2 regions of the Thermacetogenium phaeum DSM 12270 genome follow, and region 2 is predicted to be linked to the other one. Evidence: riboswitches for the same ligand, from Rfam matches in the RefSeq annotation. Region 2 holds a riboswitch; the other holds the start of a gene.
The links. Region 2 has a riboswitch for cyclic di-AMP ahead of TPH_RS09185 (LysM peptidoglycan-binding domain-containing protein). Riboswitches for the same ligand answer to the same signal wherever they lie in the genome.

Region 1 (9,797 bases), 390 kb from region 2:
CAGTATCTGGAGGACCTGGCCACCGCCTACTGGTATTCGGAGCTTCTCTTTACTGCTGTTGAAGTGGGTATCTTCACAATCCTGGCGGAAGGGGGCCTGACCGCTTCTGAACTGGCGTCCCGGCTGGGGATTGATCGCCTTGCGGCAAAGCGCTTCCTGAGAGCGGGATGGGCACAAGTGCACCATCCCGCTCGTGGTTTTGGAGAGCACTTTTTTGTGGTTGATTTATTGTCGAGTATGACAGAGAATCTTGCGGCCGGCTGTAATGTGGCATATCATAGAAAAGTCGAAGGGTTTAAACAGACGCATTTACGATGCGGTCCCGCGTGCAAGGGTTATGAACTGTGAATTGAAGGAGCAAGGGAGAAGATTCCGTTGAGGATCTGGATTCTGATGTTTTAATGTCAGACATGCTATTACCGATCGGTCCGGTGGATCGGTGATTATGCATCCCTGGTGTTCACTTGGAACCTTATTAAGGGTGTGAGCGGATGAATAAAACCTCATCTGGTTTGCTGACAAGACTGCGCTTTCTTTTAGCCCTTGCGGCTGGGCGTTTTGTCTCCTTCCTCTGCCGCCTTTGCGGCTGGCCGGGAACCTCCCTGCCGGGCGCAGTGGCCTTGAGATTCTTCCCGCATCTTGTTTCCTTCCTGGCCCCTGCTTACGAAAAGGTTATTGCTGTGACCGGCACCAACGGAAAGACCACGACGGCAAACCTCCTGGCCCACATCCTGCGTTCCTCGGGCCGTACAGCGGCGAATAATGCCGAGGGTGCCAATATGCTGCCCGGGGTGGCGACGGCCATGATCAGGGACTGCACCCTGGCCGGCAGGCCGCGCAGCAGGGTCGCCCTCCTGGAGGTGGATGAGGGGAGTGTGGGGAAGGTTTTTCCCGCCGCCGAACCGGATCTGGTGCTGGTTACCAACTACTTCCGGGACCAGCTCGACCGTTACGAGGAGCTGGAGCGCACCATTGCCCTCCTGCGCCGCACCCTGGACGGGCTCCCGCAGCCGTCCCTGCTCCTCAACGCCGACGATCCCCTGACGGCGGCTGTGGGGTATGGGCGGGAAAAGGTGAGCTATTACGGTATAGGCGCCGCTGACGCCCGGCTCACGGGCGCGTGGGAGGGAGTGTCTGGGGAGCTGGAGGAGGTCAAAGAGAGCGGCTACTGCCCCCGGTGTGGGGAAGCCCTTTCTTACCGCTGCTACTATTACGGGCAGCTCGGTGATTACTACTGCCCGCGGTGTGACTTCAGACGGCCGGAGCTGCGGTTCACCGCTGAAAGGGTGCGCTCTGATGAGTGTTTGACCTTTGATCTGGTGGCGCGCCCCGAAGACCTTGGCGGTGAGTATCCTGCCGGGGATGAAGCAGGAAGGGGAGGCCGCCGCACCCTCCAGGCTCCTCTCCGCGGCTTCTACAACACATACAACGTTCTGGCGGCGACGGCAGCGGCTCTGATGTGCGGGGTGTCGGTCGATGAAGTCAAAAGATCGCTCCTCGACTACAAGACTGCCACCGGCAGGATGGAGGAATTCATCTTTCGGGGGCGCCCCTGCGTCCTGGCTCTGATTAAAAACCCCACCGGAGCGAACGAGGTTTTGAAAACGATTCTGGGGACGGAAAAGAAAAAGGCGCTGGTGATCGCAGTCAATGACCTGGCGGCAGACGGGAGGGATGTCTCCTGGCTCTGGGATGCAGGTTTTGCCGTGCTCGGAGATCCCCGTATTAAGAAGATCGTTTGCTCCGGGCGCCGGGCGGGGGACATGGCCGTCTGCCTGAAGTATGCCGGGGTTCCTTTGGAGAGGCTCGTCATCGCTCCGGAGCCGCAGGAGAGCCTGCGGCTCCTCGGGGATCAGGATGCGGAAGAGCTTTACATCCTGGCGACGTATACCAGACTTTTCGACTATGCGCGGCTGCTGCGGCTGCTGGGAGAGGTGGTGGAAAAGGGTGCGCCTCAAGGTATGCCATCTTTACCCTGACCTTCTCAACCTCTACGGTGATCGGGGGAATGTGCTGATCATCTGCCGTCGTGCCGAATGGCGCGGTATCGATGTGGAGCTGGACCGGATTTCTCTAGGCGACCGCGTGAATTTCACGGATTACGACTTTGTTTTTCTGGGAGGAGGGGCCGACCAGGAGCAGGGGCTGGTGAGCAGGGATCTGAAAGAGAAGGGACCTCTGTTGCGGGAGGCCGTCGAGCAGGGCGTTGTTGTCTTGAGTATCTGCGGGGGCTACCAGCTTCTGGGGAGATATTACCGCGCCCGCGATGGCTCGCTGCTGCCCGGTGTGGGCCTCTTTGATGTTCATACCGAAGCCGGGGAGAAGCGGCTGCGGGGGAATATCCTCTTGGAGGTAGAGCCCGCTCTCCTGAAGGAGATGGAGCAGGTGGGCTGCCGCCCCCTGCCAACTCTCGTAGGGTTTGAAAACCACTCCGGGCGCACCTTCCTGGGGGAGGGCGCCAGTCCACTCGGCAGGGTCCTGAAAGGGAAAGGTAACAACGGGAAAGACCGCACAGAGGGAGCCTGTTACAGGAATGCTTTCGGCACTTACCTGCACGGCCCCCTTCTGTCGAAGAATCCCCACTTTGCCGACCTTTTAATTGCCAGGGCGCTCTCCCGCCGCTACGGTGAGGTGCGCCTGGAGCCGCTCGATGACGGTCTGGAGATCTACGCCCACGACGCAGTGAAAAAGCGCCTGCTTTAACACAGGCGCTTATTATTGTCCTCGGACTACTGTTTTAGAACCGATGTCTTGTAGAAACATCCGCGCTTAAGCGGCGGAAAGCAGTTCTCCGGCTAGGAGCGCCGTAGGCACTGAGATCTGCGCCGGGACGCTCAGCTGCAGGGGTGGCTGCCGCTCGGGTGCCTCCTCCTGCTTGTCCCGCTCTCCGGTCCGACGACTGCCGCCGACCCGGCTTGCCTCCGGCGAGTCAGCTGTTCCCCGCTTCTGAGTGCACTGCTGCGGCGTTAAACCCTCAATCGGCGGGAGAACCGTTTTAGGGCGTTTCGTAAGGGATGATCTTGTTCTCCCAGGTGCGGAGGAGAATCTGGTTCCCCTTTCTGCCGAGCAGGTAATTGGGGGCGATAGGTGTTTTTCCGTTGCCGTACGGGGCATTGATGATGTAAGTTGGTACCGCCAGACCTGACGTGTAGCCCCGCAGGTGTTCCATAATCTCCAGTCCTTCTTTCACCGAGGTAATGAAGTGGCTGGTGCCCTTGACGTTCTTGGCATGGAAGATGTAGTAGGGCCGCACCCGGATTTTCAGGAGTTCCTGGTTGAGCTTTTTCATCACGTGGGGATCGTTGTTAACCCCCCGCAGGAGCACGGCCTGATTTCCTAATACCACCCCCGCTTTGACGAGCATGTCGCAGGCTCTCTTGGCCTCCGGTGTCACCTCCAGCGGGTGGTTGAACTGAGTGTTGATGTAGATGGGAGGATACTTCTCCAGGATCCGACAGAGCTCTGGTGTGATCCTCTGCGGAAGCGTCACTGGGGTGCGCGTTCCTAACCGCTTGATCTCGACGTGAGGAATGCTGTGCAGCTCCCTGAGTAGCCAGTCCAGAGTGCGGTTGCTGAGCAGAAGGGCGTCACCGCCGGTGACCAGGACGTCCCGTATCTCTTCGTTGTCGCGCACGTACTGCAGCGCCGCCTCCAGGGTGGCTCTCGTTTGATGACGGTCTTTATTTCCGATGTTGCGCCTCCGCTGGCAGTGGCGGCAAAACATGGCGCACCTGTTGGTGACGTTGATGATCATGCGGTCCGGGTAGCGCCTGGTTACGCCCGGTGCGGGTGAGGTCCACTGCTCGGCCATTGGGTCTTCGCTGCCGTTTTTATCGGTGACTTCCTGAATGCTTGGTATGGACTGCTTCCAGAGCGCTCCATGAGGCTCGTCGGCCATCACCAGGGCTAAGTAGTAAGGTGACAGCGCCCACCGAAACTGCTTGCTGACCTCGGCGATTTCCTCCCTTTCTTCCTTGCTCAGTTCGACGTAGCGGCTTAAGGTCTCTACGTCGGATACCCTGTGGCGCAGCTGCCAGCGCCAGTCGTTCCAGTCATCTTCTCCTGCCTGCAGAGAATCCAAAATGCGCCGGCGCTCCCTTTCGTATTCGTCGATTCTGTCGAATCCGGTAGGTATTTTTCCCTTAACATCCAGATAATCTCTGATTTTCTCCCTCAGCTCAGCAGCTCTTTTTATGGCGAACTGCCTGCGCTCTTCACCGGTAGAGTTGGTGTTCAAGACTTCCGGCTGTTCGAAAGAAATATTCTCGAACCTGATTGCCATGCGTCCACCTTCCTTTCTTTGGTTCTTGTTTTTGACTCCGGTTATGCCTTTCTAACCGAACGGTATCCTTCTTTTGAAACTTTTGAAAATTTAATGTGGTTCTCTCACGACCACGAAAAAGCTCCACTGCGGCAGGGACGTTTGAGGCTTTTCCGGAGTCGATTCACAACTGCCATTCCGCTGAACGGTTCTGTTTCGATTAGCTTTGTGAAATCACGTCAAATTACGCACGGAGGCATCCGGCAAGGAAGGGCGATTTGCAAATATATACCATAGTAGCAAAAAACTGCCCGGAAAGCGCAAGGTGGGCAGTGATTCACGCAAAACCAAACCTGAACTGGCCTTCCTTCCTACGCTTACGAGGTTAGCTGACGGGTTCGGGTCGCAAGGTAACCCTACCCGGCAACTCTGTTAATGCTGCCCATTCGGCGGCACCGCCCGCAGGTGTGCCTCACAGCCTTGCCGAACGTTTCGAGCGCCGGGATTCACCCCAAAAATTGGTTTCCCCGCTTCTCCGAAGAGAATTCAGCGTTACCGGTTTTTTTATTAAATATTATACTATCTGATATAACATGTGTCAATGACAGTTATCTGATATCTGGCCTCTGCTGCCGCCTCCCGCCAGGCAGATGCTTCTTCGCCCTCAGGAGGAAGACCTCCCTTACCAGAACAGAAGCGCATTCGTTTTTGATCATCACCCCTCCTGCCGGCCGCTTTTCTTAAAATGATTAAGCGTCAAAGAGAAATCAGGTCAACCCCTTAGTGTTTGGTAATCGGACGGCCGCTGCCCGTGATTAGTTCAACAGCATCCCGTTAAGACATTGCGCCGTCATCTGCCCGGGTTGCTGCAAGAAGCCCCTTCTTAAATGTTCTTAAAACTGGCACGATAATCCAGCAAGTGTCATACATTATCATTAATAAAAATATCTGCATGTAAAGGGGGATTATGCATGAGCTACCAGCATATGGCGAGAAAAGCCCTGGAATATGACCTGGAGGAAATACGTCTTCTGTCAATGGCCGTCGTTTCCGCTCCGCCTGCGGTCGCTCAACAGCTGTTGGGCGTCATAATGGAAGAGGTGAAGACGGCTCACTTTTGGAATACGCTCCTGGCTTGCTGCTGTGATAGAATGCCGTATTATCCTGATCCTGGATACCAGCCGCCCGGCGATTGCTATCCTTACCAGGAGGGTTCCGATCAAACGAAGGAGGAGGGGTCAAAATGACGGGGGTTTGGCAGGATTATGTGAGGCGCGTTCTCAGGCTCGACGAAGAGGAAGTCGAACTCTGGAGGAGGATAGCCGGGATGGTGCCGGCCGACTGTGGGGCCGTTCTCCAGATGATGATCCAAAGTGAGAGGGAAGAGATGGAGGCCCTGCGGTCACTGCTCAGGGAGGAGGGCGTCTGTGACCCCGATGAGAGGCTGCGGCCTCCGGTCTGCCCGCCTTATCCCGGTTATGATCCCGGGTACAGACCGGGGTACAGGCCCGACTACAAGCACGACCCTGTGCTCGATCCGATACCGTACACTGAGAAGGATAAAGAAGGAAAGTAAATCTAAAGTAAAATTTTAGATGAGGCCGGCAGCGTTTGTGTGCTGCCGGTTGTTTGTTCTTTCCCGGACCTTGCGGCGGGAATGCCGTAGGGGAACTTCCGCCTGAGGTGGGGGCTTTTATAATTCTTTCCTTCGTTGGCTGCGGAAAAAATAGGCTAAAGTTTCCGCCGGTCTTTTTCGATTAATTAAATAAAGATAGAAAATTGGTTCGGAAAGAGGGGAACCGGATGGCAGGAATCAACCGGGTAAGCGGTCTGGCATCGGGATTGGATGTCGACCAAATCGTCTCCGATCTGATGAAGGCGCAGAGGATGCGCCTGGATAAGGTAATTCAGGACAGGCAGATCTGGCAGTGGAAGCAGGAGGACTACCGGTCGCTCAACGCCAGCCTCTTGAGCCTGCGGAACGTGGTCTCTAACCTCAGGCTGCAGAGCAGCTTCTTGGCTAAGAAGGCGACATCAAGCGATGAGGGCATCGTGACGGCTGCGGCGGGAGGTAATGCTGTTTCTACCAGCTATCTGGTAAAAGTTGAGAGTTTGGCTACTATAGCCACTAATGCCAGCGCTGCCGCGATAACCAAAGAGGGGTTTGTTATTGATCCCGATGCTCCTCTGGCTTCACAGGAGAGTAAGTTCGCGAACAGTTTTGGCTGGGATACAGACCACACATTTTCATTCACCATTAACGGACAGACATTTACCTTTGACGGTGATACCGACTCTTTGAATAAAGTGATCGCAACGGTTAATGCCAATAAGGCAGCAGGTGTCAGCATGTTTTACGATGCTACTACGGATAGGATCGCCATTTCCACCATCAAGACGGGGGATAACCAGGAGGGGGCAGAGATACAGGTAGAAGACGTAACAGGTTCTTTTATGACTGGCGTATTGCAGATTGAGGAGGCCAACGAAAAAGGTGGCACCGATGCCAGTTTCGAGATCAACGGCCTTGCAATAACCAGCCACACCAACAGCTATACGGTAAACGGGGTAACCTTTAACTTCTGGGGCGCCGATCCGGGCAGGACCGTAACCGTTTCGGTGGCCCACGATGTCGACGCTGTGGTGGATACCGTCAAGAGCTTTGTGGACAAGTAAGCTATTTGCGCTGTAAACATTTTTTAACTTCGGTGTAAACAGCAAACACCAACACTGCGGTTTTTTGAGCAAAAATGCAGCACTTTCAAACCGATATTAAACATTATTTCCACGAAAAGGGCATACTTACCCCTTGGTGCATCATCCATTTGTTTTTTTGTTTTTCTAGAGTGCCGGCGTCAGGCCGCCTTCACCAGGCTCCTCATATTCATTCCTTGTTTTTCCTGTATCCGGCCCACCGCCATGGCCAGCATTATGGTTAGCGCTAACGCACAGCGCAGCTTCATTTTTTGCAGGCCCCGGATGAAGTGTTTTTCAAATCCAAAGGCCTCGTCCAGGCGGGCGTTCACTCTTTCCACGGCTGTACGCTTCTTGTAGGTTCTCTTCCACTTGTAGCTGGACCGCGCCAAGGGGGTGAAGATCCGCCGGTCTTCAGCAAGAGGAACGCGTACACCGCAAGCTGCGGGGCATCGCTCCATCCCCTGACATTCCACCCCGTAGTGCCGGGCCGGACAGCGATACTTCAGAGTTTCCCTGCCCTTTTCAAAACCCCCAAAGGCCATCTCCCGGCGCTTGTTGGTTTCGGGACAGTAGCAATAGACCGTTCCCCTGCAGTCGTAAACGATATTGTCTTTCCCTGTTAAAAGCCGTGTGTCTTCACCGTCCCGCCACATGTCGCGGATGTCAATCACCGGCTTGATCTGGTGTTCGTCCCACAGGTTCACGATTAGTTTCGTGTCGTCGTACCCTTTATCCGCTGTTAGCACTTCACAACGTTCTATAATCTCCGGCTGTTGTTCTTCTAGTCGCGCAATCAGTTGATGCCCCTCTTGGATATCGCTGGCAGATGCTTTCGTTACTGAAAAGCTTACGGGTAATTCATAGACAGCATCAACTATAAGATGAAGCTTATAGCCAAACCATGAAACTACTTTCTCCCACAGTGTTCCGTCTTTTCTTCGCCCCCGGTACGTTTTCTTGCCAAAGTCGGCATCGGTGTCGCGGCGCCCATCGGGCTTTCGGGGCTTTTCTTCTTCGTCCTTTTTTCTGCCCCGGGCCAGACTATTTATGGGTTTGCTGTCCATTGCCAAAACCCGCCCGAAATCCGGTAGCAGTGTGCTCACTTTTTCCACCAGCCGGTCAAACATTCTTTCTATTTCGCCGGAGTACCACATAAGTTTCCCCAGAAAGCGGCTGTATACGTAAGCCGGTGGAACTGCCCGCTCTCCCAAACACGGGTCGAAGCCACAAATGTCCCGCAGTTGGGCGTTGCGGGCCAGTTCCCGCCGCAGGCTCTCAATGGATGGATGTTGGAAGACTACCCCCGCCACTACCGAGTTCCAGACCGCACGAATCGGGTAATCATTTCGGCCTTTTGCCCGTTCCCGCTCCAGTTTGCGCATCAGCTCTTCATCAGGCAGATGACGGAGTACCAATGCCAGGCGCTCCAGATCGCCCAGTTCATCTATTTCTCGCCACCCAAAGAGGCGTTGTTGTGGTATAATAGCCATAAGGGAAACCTCCTTTGGTTTTTTGGGTGTTTAAAAAAGAATTCGCTATAAAGAGAGGTTTCCCTTTTTATTTCCCGTTGTTTCTCTCCATTCCTTCGTTTTTCTTCTGTGGGGTCAATTTTGCCAAAAGACCGTTTGCCCATACCCACAACCAGCATAAAACCTGGATCGCACCGGGGTAAATTTTTTTCGCCATTGCCCTCAAACGTCCTATTCATCTTTACTTCCGGTCATCGCAATTGGCTCGGACAAGTACAACGAGGTGCTGGAAGCCATCAATAAGAAGCTCTATGAGGAGCGTTACCCCGACTACCGGCCTCTGACCGAGGAGCAGATAGAAGAGGGGAAGTTGACGGACAGGCAGATCGATGCCTGGCAGGATAAAGCCCGAAGCGGTCTTCTTAAGGGGGATCCGCTTTTAAGCGGTATCGTTGCGGATATGCGCTCCGTCCTGTCGGGCATTGTCGAAGGGGTGACCGGTCAGGTTACGGTCAGCAGCGGCGGCCGGATTTATACCACGATTGCCGACCGGCTCAGCGTGATCGGGATCACTACCGGCGCTTGGACTGAGAAGGGCAAGCTTTACCTGGATGAAAGCAGGCTGCGGGAGGCCCTGCAGTCCAATCCGGACGCCGTTATGGAGCTTTTTACCAGGACGAGGGATGCCGACGGCAAGGAGATCACCGATGACGAGCAGAAGGGGCTGGCAGTTCGGCTCTACGATGCCATCAACGGCGCCATCTCCCGGCTTACAGGACAGGCGGGCACCGCTGAGAGCCTCTACGACAACAGCTACATCAGCCGCAGGATCAGAGACATCAACGAGAATATAGCGGTCATGGAAGAGCGCCTGCAGAAGCTGGAGGACCGCTATTACCGGCAGTTTACGGCCTTGGAGCAGGCCATTGCCGCTATGAACGTGCAGAGCATGTGGCTTACTCAGCAGTTCTTCGTGAGCGGACAGTAACTTTTTTCGAGAGAGGCGGAAGGTATGGGTTCGATCTTTGGTTTTGCGAGAACTACGTGGGGGGATCGGGATGCGTGTGGAAGGGCTTAAGAGCGCGGCCGCCGGTGAGGAACAGACCGGGATCCGGCATTCCGTCGGGGATGCAGCAAAAAGTCTTCAACCTCCTCTTCACCATCAGGAGCGGGGGGAATTGCCGGAAGGGGCAGCTGCTTCGGCGAAGCCGGACATCACCAGGACGCCGCTGGCCGAGCTGCTTAAAGAAAGTGAGTACGACCTGAGTTTCTATCTGAGCTTTTGTGTTCATAAGGAGACGCAGCGGCTTGTGGTGAAGGTGATCGATCCCGACACCAACAAGGTGATTCGCGAAATCCCGCCGGAGGAA
Region 2 (9,797 bases):
CGACGAGGCCGCCGGAACCCATCATGGCTCCCGCCTGGATCAGCGACTCGTAGTCAACGGGTGTATCCATCAGTTCGGCAGGTATGCAGCCACCCGAAGGCCCTCCGATCTGGACACCCTTATACTTTTTGCCCCCAACTATACCGCCGCCGATTTCGAAGATGATTTCCCTTAAGGTAATTCCCATCGGCACCTCGACAAGACCGGTGTTGTTCACCTTCCCGGTCAGGGCGAACACCTTGGTCCCTTTGCTCTTTTCGGTGCCCATGGCGGCGAACCAATCTGCCCCCCTGGCGATGATCACCGGCACATTGGCATAGGTCTCCACGTTGTTGATGTTGGACGGCTTGTTAAACAAACCGCGCTGCGCCGGGAAAGGCGGCCTTACCCGGGGCATCCCCCGCTTGCCCTCGATGGAAGCCATCAGAGCCGTTTCCTCGCCGCAAACAAACGCTCCGGCCCCTTCTTTGATGTGCAGGTTGAAGGTGAAATCCGTTCCCAGGATGTTTTCCCCCAGCAAACCGAGCTCTTCCGCCTGGGCAATGGCGATCTTCAACCGCTTGATGGCCAGCGGGTATTCGGCACGGCAGTAGATGTAGCCCTCCCGGCACCCAATGGCATAGGCGGCAATCGCCATCCCCTCGATCAAGCTGTGGGGGTCGCCCTCCAGAACGCTGCGATCCATAAAGGCACCGGGGTCACCCTCGTCGGCATTGCAGATCAGGTATTTGAGGTCCCCCGGCGAACGGCGGCAGAACTCCCACTTCAAACCGGTGGGGAAACCACCACCTCCACGGCCGCGCAGCCCGGAACGCTTAACCTCTTCGATCACCTGTTCCGGAGTCATCTCAAAAATCGCTTTTTCTAAAGATTCATAGCCCCCTCTGGCAATGTACTCCTGAATTTTCTCCGGATCGATTGAGCCGCAGTTCCGCAGGGCAACACGGCACTGCTTTTTGTAAAAATCCAGCTGCTTGTAGGTCGGAATTCGGGTCTCGTCAACAGGAGCCTTGTAAAGCAGGCGTTTGACAACACGGCCGTTTATCAAGTGTTCGCTTACGATTTCCGGAACATCTTCTGGTGTCACCCTGACGTAAAAGGTACCTTCAGGATAAACGATCACCAGAGGGCCCGTCTCACAGAATTCGTGGCAATCGGTCTCAACAAGTTTAACTTCCTGTTCCAGTTTGTTTTTTTCGAGCTCCCTTTTGAAGGCTTCCCGAACCTGCTGGGAACCCGAAGAAGTACAATTCGTACCCCCACAAACCAGAACATGGGCTCTGACCAAGTGCACCTCAATCCCTCCTTCCTCAGAAAATCCGCTAGATCTCTTCAAAGCGGGCTATTGCCAGGTCTTCGACGATCTTTCCGTGCATAACGTGGCCGACGATGATCCTCGGCACATCCGACGGCCTGACCTTCCTGTAGGTGATGCGATCCTCTCCGGGCCGCTGTACGTCTACCAGCGGTTCCTGTTCACACATCCCTATACAGCCCGTTTGAATGACATTAACCTGCAGGTTGCGCTTGTTGACCTCCTCGAGAATCGCCGCCATTACCTCGCGCGCCCCCGCCGCAATACCACAGGTTCCCATTCCGACGAAGATGCTGGTCTTCTCCATACTCCGTTCCAGCATCTGTTTTTTGGCTTCCTCACGATACTTAATCAGTTCTTCCCTGCTTTTCAGCTTCATAGTGCCGCACCCGGTCTCAACCGGCAAACGCCGACCTCCACGACCCCATCAGGATCATGGCGGAACCTGGTGTCTTCACCTCCCTTCGCGAGTTAAGAGGTTGAAAAACTATTGATACCGCTCGACAATACCCTTCAACTTGTCCGGAGTCAGGCGCCCATGAGTATCGTCGTTGACCATGATGACCGGAGACAAACCACAGCAGCCCAAACAGGCAACGGTCTCCAGCGTAAAGCGCAGATCCGGAGTCGTTTCCCCATTGCCGACGCCGAGCTCTTTCTGCATCTGCTCAAAAATCCTGGCCCCGCCGCGCACATGGCAGGCCGTACCAAGACAAACCCTGACAATGTTGCGCCCGCGCGGGCTGAGGTGAAACTGGGCATAAAAAGTAGCGACCCCAAATACCCGGCTTGGAGGCAGCTTCAACTCCTTGGCTATCCGCAGAAGCACCTCTTTCGGCAGGTATCCGTAAATGCTCTGTGCTCCCTGCAGGATCGGAATAAGAGCCCCTTTCACACCACGCCACTTCTCAAAAAGCTGCTGCAGTTCCTTTTCCTTCTGGGCATCCCCGGCAGGTTCCGCACAGCAGGCTTCAGACATCTGATCCCCCTCCCTTCTCTTTGCTTTAAATAACCTGTTGCCAGGATCATCATCCTGACAACAGGGAACAACCGTCTCCGTTAACGGCAGGGCATTATAAAGTCTTCCGCTCACAACCTCTTTTCCGACCCGCTCAAGGGAGCAGATCGGGAAAGCTATTGGGAATTTCGGAGCTTAACCCTATTTTCTTTAAGAAGTCTATTCGACAGGGAAACGAAAAAACCTCCTGGAATGATGAAAAAACCTGCAAAGTATTTCCGATCAGTTAACTGGTTAATATTACCGCTTGATTTATTATGTAAACAATGCCACAATTACAAAAAAATATGCCGAATCCGCACAAAAAAACAAAACTGGGAGCAAAGTGCGGTACGGGGGAACCGTTTTCGGGCAACGCCTGCACGGCGTGCCCAGGGGTGAATCGCTGCCGGAAGCTTGCTAGTCCGGTAGCGTAGGGACAACCTTTCAACCGAACCCATCAGCTTACCCCGGAGGCAAAGAAAGGGAGGAAGAGCTTTTGAGAGTATCGTTGCGCAAGCTGCTGTTGTCATTAGTCGGTTTGGGTTTGGGTGTTCTCTCCTTTGCCGGCGTCGGACATGCCGCCGACTACCACATCGTCGAGCCAGGCGATACCCTCTACCTGATTTCCCGCGATTACGGACTCACCCCATCTGATCTGATGCGGGCCAATAACCTTTCCGGCACCTACATCGAACCCGAACAGATCATCGTCATCCCCGACCGGTACACGGTCAAAAGCGGGGATACCCTTTACCTGATCGCCAAAGCTCACGGCACCAGTGTCGACGCCCTGATGTCTCTCAACAACCTGAAGACTGACAGCATCTACCCAGGGCAGGTCATCCTGCTCCCGCCTGTGACGGCAGCCAAACCCGGAAAAGCCTACACCGTCAAGAAGGGGGATACCCTTTACCTGATCGCCAGGGATCACGGCACCAGCGTCGATGCCATCATCTCCCTCAACAACTTAAAAACAACACATCTCGAAGTGGGACAGGTTCTCACCCTGCCGGAATCGGGGGATGACGGCAGCAGCGTACCACCGGGCAGCGGGTCCACTTTTCAATACACGGTGAAGAGCGGGGATACCCTTTACCTGATCGCCGTCTCCTACGGGACAACGGTGGAGGAGATAATGTCTCTCAACAATCTCCGGACGACGGAGATCTACCCGGGACAGGTTCTCACCATCCCCGGAAACGGCGGTGGCAGCACGCCCTCCGGGACCTCGTACACCGTTCAATATGGGGACAGCCTCTATCTGATCGCCCGGGCCTACGGTACAACGGTTGAAGCGCTGATGGCGGCCAACGGCCTCTACTCCACGGAGATCTACCCGGGTCAGACCATCCTGATTCCGGGAAGCCGGTCGGGCCAAACGCAAACGAACCCGCCCTCCCGTGGCAGCTACAGCGTCTCGCAGCAGGAGGCCTACCTGCTCGCCCAGCTGATCACGGCTGAGGCCGCCGGAGAGATCTTCGAAGGACAGGTCGCCGTCGGCGCCGTCGTGCTCAACAGGGTGGCCGACCCCAGATTCCCCAACACCATTACCGGGGTCATCTACGAGCCCTGGCAGTTCGAACCGGTGATGAACGGCACGATCTACATCACACCGGACCCCATGTGCATCCGGGCTGCAGAGGCGGCCATCGCCGGGTGGGACCCGGTAGACGGAGCGCTCTTCTTCTTCAATCCGGACAAGGCCTACGGAGAGTTCTTCTCCACCCTCACCTACGTGAGAAGAATCGGCAACCACGTCTTCTACAAGTAGCAACACCGGAAAATTCAGGAGTCCGGCTTAACCAAATCGATTATCTTTAACGAAGGAAGGCCTTTCCCAAAAATGAGGGGGAAGGCCTTCCACTTCCCTGCCTTTCAGGTGACAATATCTACCTTCCCTCTGGTGCAACGCCGCAGTTCCCACCAGGGGCGCCCGAGGAGGTCTCTTCCCCACCGGTCAAAGGCAATACCGGGTAGCAGCACGAGATCGAAAACATCGCCCTCCTCCTCGACAACCCTGTTGAGCGCCCTTCGAAAATCGGAGAGGGTAAGGAGCCCCGCAGAGGCGATAGACCCCCCAAAAATGACGCTGGGAACGGCGCGGATCTGCACCTGCGCCCCGGAACGGCACAACTCCGGAAGGATGCTTTCCAGGCGCGGCCTGCCCCATACTGAGGCCAGCAAGAGCGCATTCCCGGCCCGGTTGTTCGCGATCGCACCGGCAAGCCTTTTGACCAGATCCCTATCGATGTCGTAATTCATAACGACTCCCGGCGCTTCCCCCCTCCCTTTCCGAAAAGAAACCCGCCCCCTGCCCTCGATGTCGAGGACGGGGCACCTCAACCGTTCGAGCAGCCTGTAAGCCTCAACCCGGGAGCGCACATCCTTACCGCGCACCCTCTTTATCACATCCCCTCTTCTTATACCAGCAGCGGCGGCAGGCGATCCCGGAATGACCCCTTCCACCTCAGCTCTGAAGGGTTCTGCATCTCCCCCCACTGGAGCGGGCTCCATGATGAGGGGTGTTGCCGAGAGGGCGGCCTCTTCCTCCACGAACTCCTGTAGCCGGCGGTACATCTCCTGCGGCGGGAAGCGAAGGAAGCGGGGAGCGTATCTTGTGAAACCGGGGAGAAAGATGCGCACCGTCCTCGCCCCGTTATCCCGGAGAAAACGCCAGCTTCTTCTGATGTCTTCCCACCCCACCAGTTGCGGGCAGGCGACAATGCTCCCGTGATAGGGCATCCCCAGTTCGGCCATCCAGGATGCCGCGGCCAGAACGCTACCAGAATCATCACCCATCAAGATCCGCCTACCTGATGGTGTGGCGCTGTTCAGCGAAAGGTTGACCACTACGGGCTGCAGTTCAGAAAGCCGTTCGACCCCGACACGGTTGAGCAGTTTTCCGTTCGTGGTAATCTGTACAGGTGTGCGCGGATAATATTTGCGTACCAGCTCCATGATCTTCCAAAACTCCGGATGCGTCAGAGGCTCGCCTTCACTGATCCGGGAAGCGGCCTCCCCGATGATGATCTTGCGGTGCGGGTTTAAGAGGGGAATCAATCTCCTGACCAGAGGCAGGGGGAGAGGAGGAATGGAAAAAACCTCAACCCCCGGGGGATTTTGGGCATTGCTGCAGAAAAGGCAGCGGAGATTACAGGTTGAGGTAAGGGGAAGGATGTTTTCATAACGAACCGACTGCGTCAAAAGCACACCGAGCACCGGGTATTCCCTCCATCCGATCGGCCGTACAGCAACAGCTCCTTAATCACTCGCAGATAAGAAATCCTCCCGCCGCGGTATCTTATGATCATGCTGCCGCGGCCGGTTCATTCTAGCTGCCTCCCCTTCGGGCGGCACAGCCTTCGCGGGGCAGCCTTTTCAAAACGAAATAGAAGACAGCACCTGCCGCCGCCAGGGCTAAAGCCGCTAGAGATGCCGTTGCCGGGCCGCCGGTGATCTGGGCGTTCTCGCGCAGAAGCTCAATTCCGGCCCTTAAAAGGCCGTAAAGAATGAGAAAAAGGGAAAAAATCTGCCCCTGAAAGCGGATACCCTTGCGGGTTTTCCATTCCAGAAAGGCAAAGATCAGGAGTCCCGCCAGAACGGAATAGAGCTGCGTGGGGTGGCGCCGCAACCCGTCTACCACCGGGAAAACCACACCCCAGGGTAGGTCGGTGGGTCGACCGTAGCAGCAGCCGTTTAAAAAACACCCGATGCGGGCTACCGCATAACCCAGGGCCACAGCCGGCGCCACCAGGTCGAGAAAACCCAGGACGGGGATTTTCGCCTTGCGCAGGAAAATGACGGACGCTAATAATCCCAAAATAAAGGCACCGTAAAAGGCCAGCCCCCCTTCTTGCAGCATGAAAATGCGCCCGGGGTGTTCCAGATAATAACGGGGGTCATAAAGTAAAATATAGGCTAGGCGGGCGCCAATGACCCCGGATATCACCGTGACCAGGACCAGGTCGATAACCGTTTCCGGGGATCCCCCCCTCCTCTTCACCCTGTTCATCAAATAAAGGGTAGCAACGATAATTCCCAGAGCAACAAAAAAACCGTAGCTGTAGATATTAAAATTACCCAGATGTATGAGAACAGGTCGCATGACAACCCCACCCGCCAATCAATATGCTGAAAATATCCACATATCCACAAAGTTATCCACATGCTATGGGGATAGCTATGTGGATTTTTCTGCGGCCTTTCGGAAGGCACCCTTTCATTTATCCCCAAAAGTAACAGGACCTAGGTTATTATGTCTACCACCTGGGACCCGCCCAGGACTGCTCCTAAACCTTTATTCACAAGGCACCAGAGGATAATGAGCGAACGCCTCCTGAGACAGGGACGCCCTGTGGCCTGCCAGATAGTGATAATATCCAGCACAGGCCACCATTGCCGCATTATCCGTGCAAAGCCTCTTCTCCGGGAAATAAAAATCCAGCCCTTCCTCGGCCGCCCTCTTTTCAAAATGCCGCCGCAGAGTGGAATTGGAGGCAACCCCTCCCGCCAGGGCGACTTTACCAACGCCCGCCTTTTTCGCCGCTAGGAGCGCTTTTTCGACCAGCACGTCCACAATTGCTGCCTGAAAACTCGCCGCAACATCCGGCAGGTAAGGAGAGGTACCCTCTTCTCTGAGCCGGTTAAGATAATTTATCACAGCAGTCTTAAGGCCGCTGAAGCTAAAATCCGTACTGCCCTCCTCAAGCCAGGCTCTGGGAAAGGGAATTGCACAGGGGTCTCCAGCGGCCGCCAGTTCCTCCAAAGCAGGCCCACCCGGGTAAGGAAGCCCAAGCACACGGGCAATTTTATCAAAGGCTTCACCTGCCGCATCATCCCTCGTTGCGCCGAGCAGCCGGTACTTCAGGTGATCCTGCAGGAGAATAAGGCTGGTGTGCCCCCCTGACACCACCAGGCAGACGAAGGGCGGTTCCAGCTCCGGATGGGCGAGAAAGTTGGCATAAAGGTGGGCTTCCAGGTGGTGCACCGGTACAAGGGGGATCTTCAAGGCATAAGAATAGGCCTTGGCTGCAGCAACGCCGACCAGCAAGGCCCCGATTAAACCGGGCCCCACAGTGACGGCCAGACAGCTGATGCTGGAAAAGCCAAGGCCGGCTTCTTTTAAGGCTTCATCCACAACAAAGGTGATCCTGTCCAGATGCTGCCTCGAGGCGACCTCGGGAACGACCCCCCCGAACCGCCTGTGCACCGCTATTTGAGAAGATATAACACTGGACGCAATCACACGGCCGTCCCCGACAACGGCGGCTGAAGTCTCATCACAGCTCGTTTCGATGCCCAGTACCCAGGTGTCTGGCATTCTCCTGTCTCCCTTAATTCCAAAGCTTAACGAAAGAATCACAAATCCTCGTCTTCTCGATCGAACTCCAGGTCGTCCGGGTTCTTGCCGGTATCCGCCGGCCAGTCCCCGGCAATCCGCCCGGCTTTTTTCTTCCCCCGCTCTACGGAGAGTTTTTCTGCGCCTGGCACCAAAGCCACCTCCATTCCGGGTTTTTAGGGTTATTATGTGCGTCTTAAGAGGGAATTATCGATCGGGGCGCCAGGCCAGGCGCTCCAGGAGGCTCTTCGGCGACATCTTCCTAACCTCCTCAGCAGGCACCTCCACCCGGATATCCAAACTGAGGAGATCGCTCTCTCGGACTTCAGGTATAAATTGGCGCGGCAGGTGCAGGACGACTCCTTCGTCACCGAGAAGCACAACCACCTGCTCACCCTCGATTCGGTCAACTACCCCCCTGATAATCACCCTGGTCATCCTCCTCCCGGTTTTCCCAACCCCGCAGTTGGAGCAGCATTACGTAAGCGTCTTCCCGCGTCTCCGCATAGTAGTTTCTGCGGATGCCGATCTTCCGAAATCCCAGACTGGAGTAGAGCTTAATGGCAGGAATATTGGATACCCTCACCTCGAGAACCATGGTGTCAACCCCATGCTCCCTGGAGTAATCGATCAAGAGGTTCATGAGCATCCTGCCGTAGCCGCAGGACCGGTACTCAGGGGCAACGGCAACGGTGGTGACGTGAGATTCCCCGGCAAACATCCACATGCCGGCGTAGCCGATAATTCTCCCCTCCAGCAGGAGCACAAAGTAGTGGGCGTATTTATTCTCCAGTTCACTAAGAAAAGCCGTTTCGGTCCAGGGAGCAGGGAAGGAACTCCGCTCGATCCGGAGCACCTCATCGAGATCCCCTTTTTCCATATAACGCACCGCAACGCGGTCAGCTATCTTTCCCATCTGATTGACACCGTACAGCAGGTGGTTTGACGTAAAGAGCACGTACCGCTCCCGGGTCCTCTCCCCCCTTTTCCTTTAAGACTTCCAGTCCCATCACTGCAACCAGTTCAGCCCGTGGCCACATCCGGGAGGGATCGGCCAGAGCCGCCCGGTCACCCAGGTATTGCCGGAATATCTCCCAGTATTCGAGGGCACCGTCCCCTGCGAAGGTGACGCCAGCCACCAGCTCCCTGCCAAGCCTCTGTGCCAGATCTAACGGTCTGAGAGCCAGGTAGCCGCTCAGGCGCTTGATACCTGCACCTGAACTGACGTAAAAAGCCGTATACACCTCATCCCTGCGGGCACACAGCAGCGGGCAGATGAGCCCGCTTGTGCCCTGAAGCCCGCGAGCCAGGACATCCAGTGTGGGGACTCCCGCCACGTTCTTGCCGGTGGCATGGGCAAGCGCCTTGCAGGTTGCGAGGCCTACCCGTAAGGAGGTAAAAGACCCTGGGCCGACCGCTGCTGCGTATCCGTCTATCTCTTCAAGAGAACAATCGAGTCCCCGGAGCAGAGAGTCGATCAGAGGGAGCAGATGCTGCATATGCCCCTGTTTCGTGGTAAGGGCGAACTCCCCCAGAACCGCCCCTTCCTCCGCCACCGCAACTGAAACCAGCGGGGTAGAGGTTTCTATTCCCAGGACGCGCATCGGTCTGCCAACTCCTTTACCAGCCCTCCATAACGGCTGCCATGGGGAATAAAGCGGAGCAACCGCTCGTTCTCCACCCGGCCGCGATCGATCACCACCTCCAGGTAGCTCTCCGGAAGCGCTTCCGGAATCCGGTTACCCCATTCGATCAGAATAACACCGCCCCTGCTGAAGTAATCATCCCAGCCGATATCCTCAAGCTCCTGATAGGAATCCAGGCGGTAGAAATCACAGTGAAAAACCGTCAAACGGCCGCGGTATTCCTGGACGATGAGAAAGCTCGGGCTGGAAACGGTGTCCACTACGTCCAGTCCGGCGGCGGCCCCGTGTACGAACACCGTCTTTCCCGCTCCCAGCTCACCAACCAGGGAAACAGTATCACCGGGCTTAAGGAGCCTGCCCAGCGCATACCCCACTTTTTCCGTAGCCGCCGGGCCGGAGGACCGGATTTCCCACAAGGAAACTCACCACCTGCAGTCTTGAGGTTAATTATATCCTTAATCAGCATCGGCAACAAGAATCAGACCCATTCAGGTAGAT

Region 1: it holds a riboswitch for cyclic di-AMP, as region 2 does, so the genes downstream of both, eam (glutamate 2,3-aminomutase) here and TPH_RS09185 (LysM peptidoglycan-binding domain-containing protein) in region 2, are expected to answer to the same signal.

Annotation. Positions count from the first base shown of each region.
Region 1 is NC_018870.1:2,251,943-2,261,739, reverse strand. Features, by position in the region: gene TPH_RS16315 (methyltransferase family protein) at 1-348, shown strand, start outside; gene TPH_RS11050 (MurT ligase domain-containing protein) at 492-1,979, shown strand; gene TPH_RS11045 (type 1 glutamine amidotransferase) at 1,948-2,703, shown strand; gene eam (glutamate 2,3-aminomutase) at 2,996-4,282, opposite strand; cyclic di-AMP (ydaO/yuaA leader) riboswitch at 4,621-4,823, opposite strand; gene TPH_RS11035 (hypothetical protein) at 5,233-5,508, shown strand; gene TPH_RS11030 (hypothetical protein) at 5,505-5,837, shown strand; gene fliD (flagellar filament capping protein FliD) at 6,065-6,937, shown strand; gene TPH_RS11020 (transposase) at 7,117-8,448, opposite strand; gene fliD (flagellar filament capping protein FliD) at 8,612-9,415, shown strand; gene TPH_RS11010 (flagellar protein FlaG) at 9,486-9,797, shown strand, end outside.
Region 2 is NC_018870.1:1,862,382-1,872,178, forward strand. Features, by position in the region: gene nuoF (NADH-quinone oxidoreductase subunit NuoF) at 1-1,294, opposite strand, end outside; gene TPH_RS09175 ((2Fe-2S) ferredoxin domain-containing protein) at 1,323-1,721, opposite strand; gene nuoE (NADH-quinone oxidoreductase subunit NuoE) at 1,803-2,408, opposite strand; cyclic di-AMP (ydaO/yuaA leader) riboswitch at 2,612-2,807, shown strand; gene TPH_RS09185 (LysM peptidoglycan-binding domain-containing protein) at 2,812-4,086, shown strand; gene TPH_RS09190 (radical SAM protein) at 4,191-5,534, opposite strand; gene lgt (prolipoprotein diacylglyceryl transferase) at 5,647-6,420, opposite strand; gene tsaD (tRNA (adenosine(37)-N6)-threonylcarbamoyltransferase complex transferase subunit TsaD) at 6,613-7,635, opposite strand; gene TPH_RS16210 (hypothetical protein) at 7,674-7,805, opposite strand; gene TPH_RS09205 (DUF3006 domain-containing protein) at 7,861-8,091, opposite strand; gene rimI (ribosomal protein S18-alanine N-acetyltransferase) at 8,060-8,569, opposite strand; gene tsaB (tRNA (adenosine(37)-N6)-threonylcarbamoyltransferase complex dimerization subunit type 1 TsaB) at 8,553-9,257, opposite strand; gene tsaE (tRNA (adenosine(37)-N6)-threonylcarbamoyltransferase complex ATPase subunit type 1 TsaE) at 9,239-9,715, opposite strand; gene alr (alanine racemase) at 9,759-9,797, opposite strand, start outside.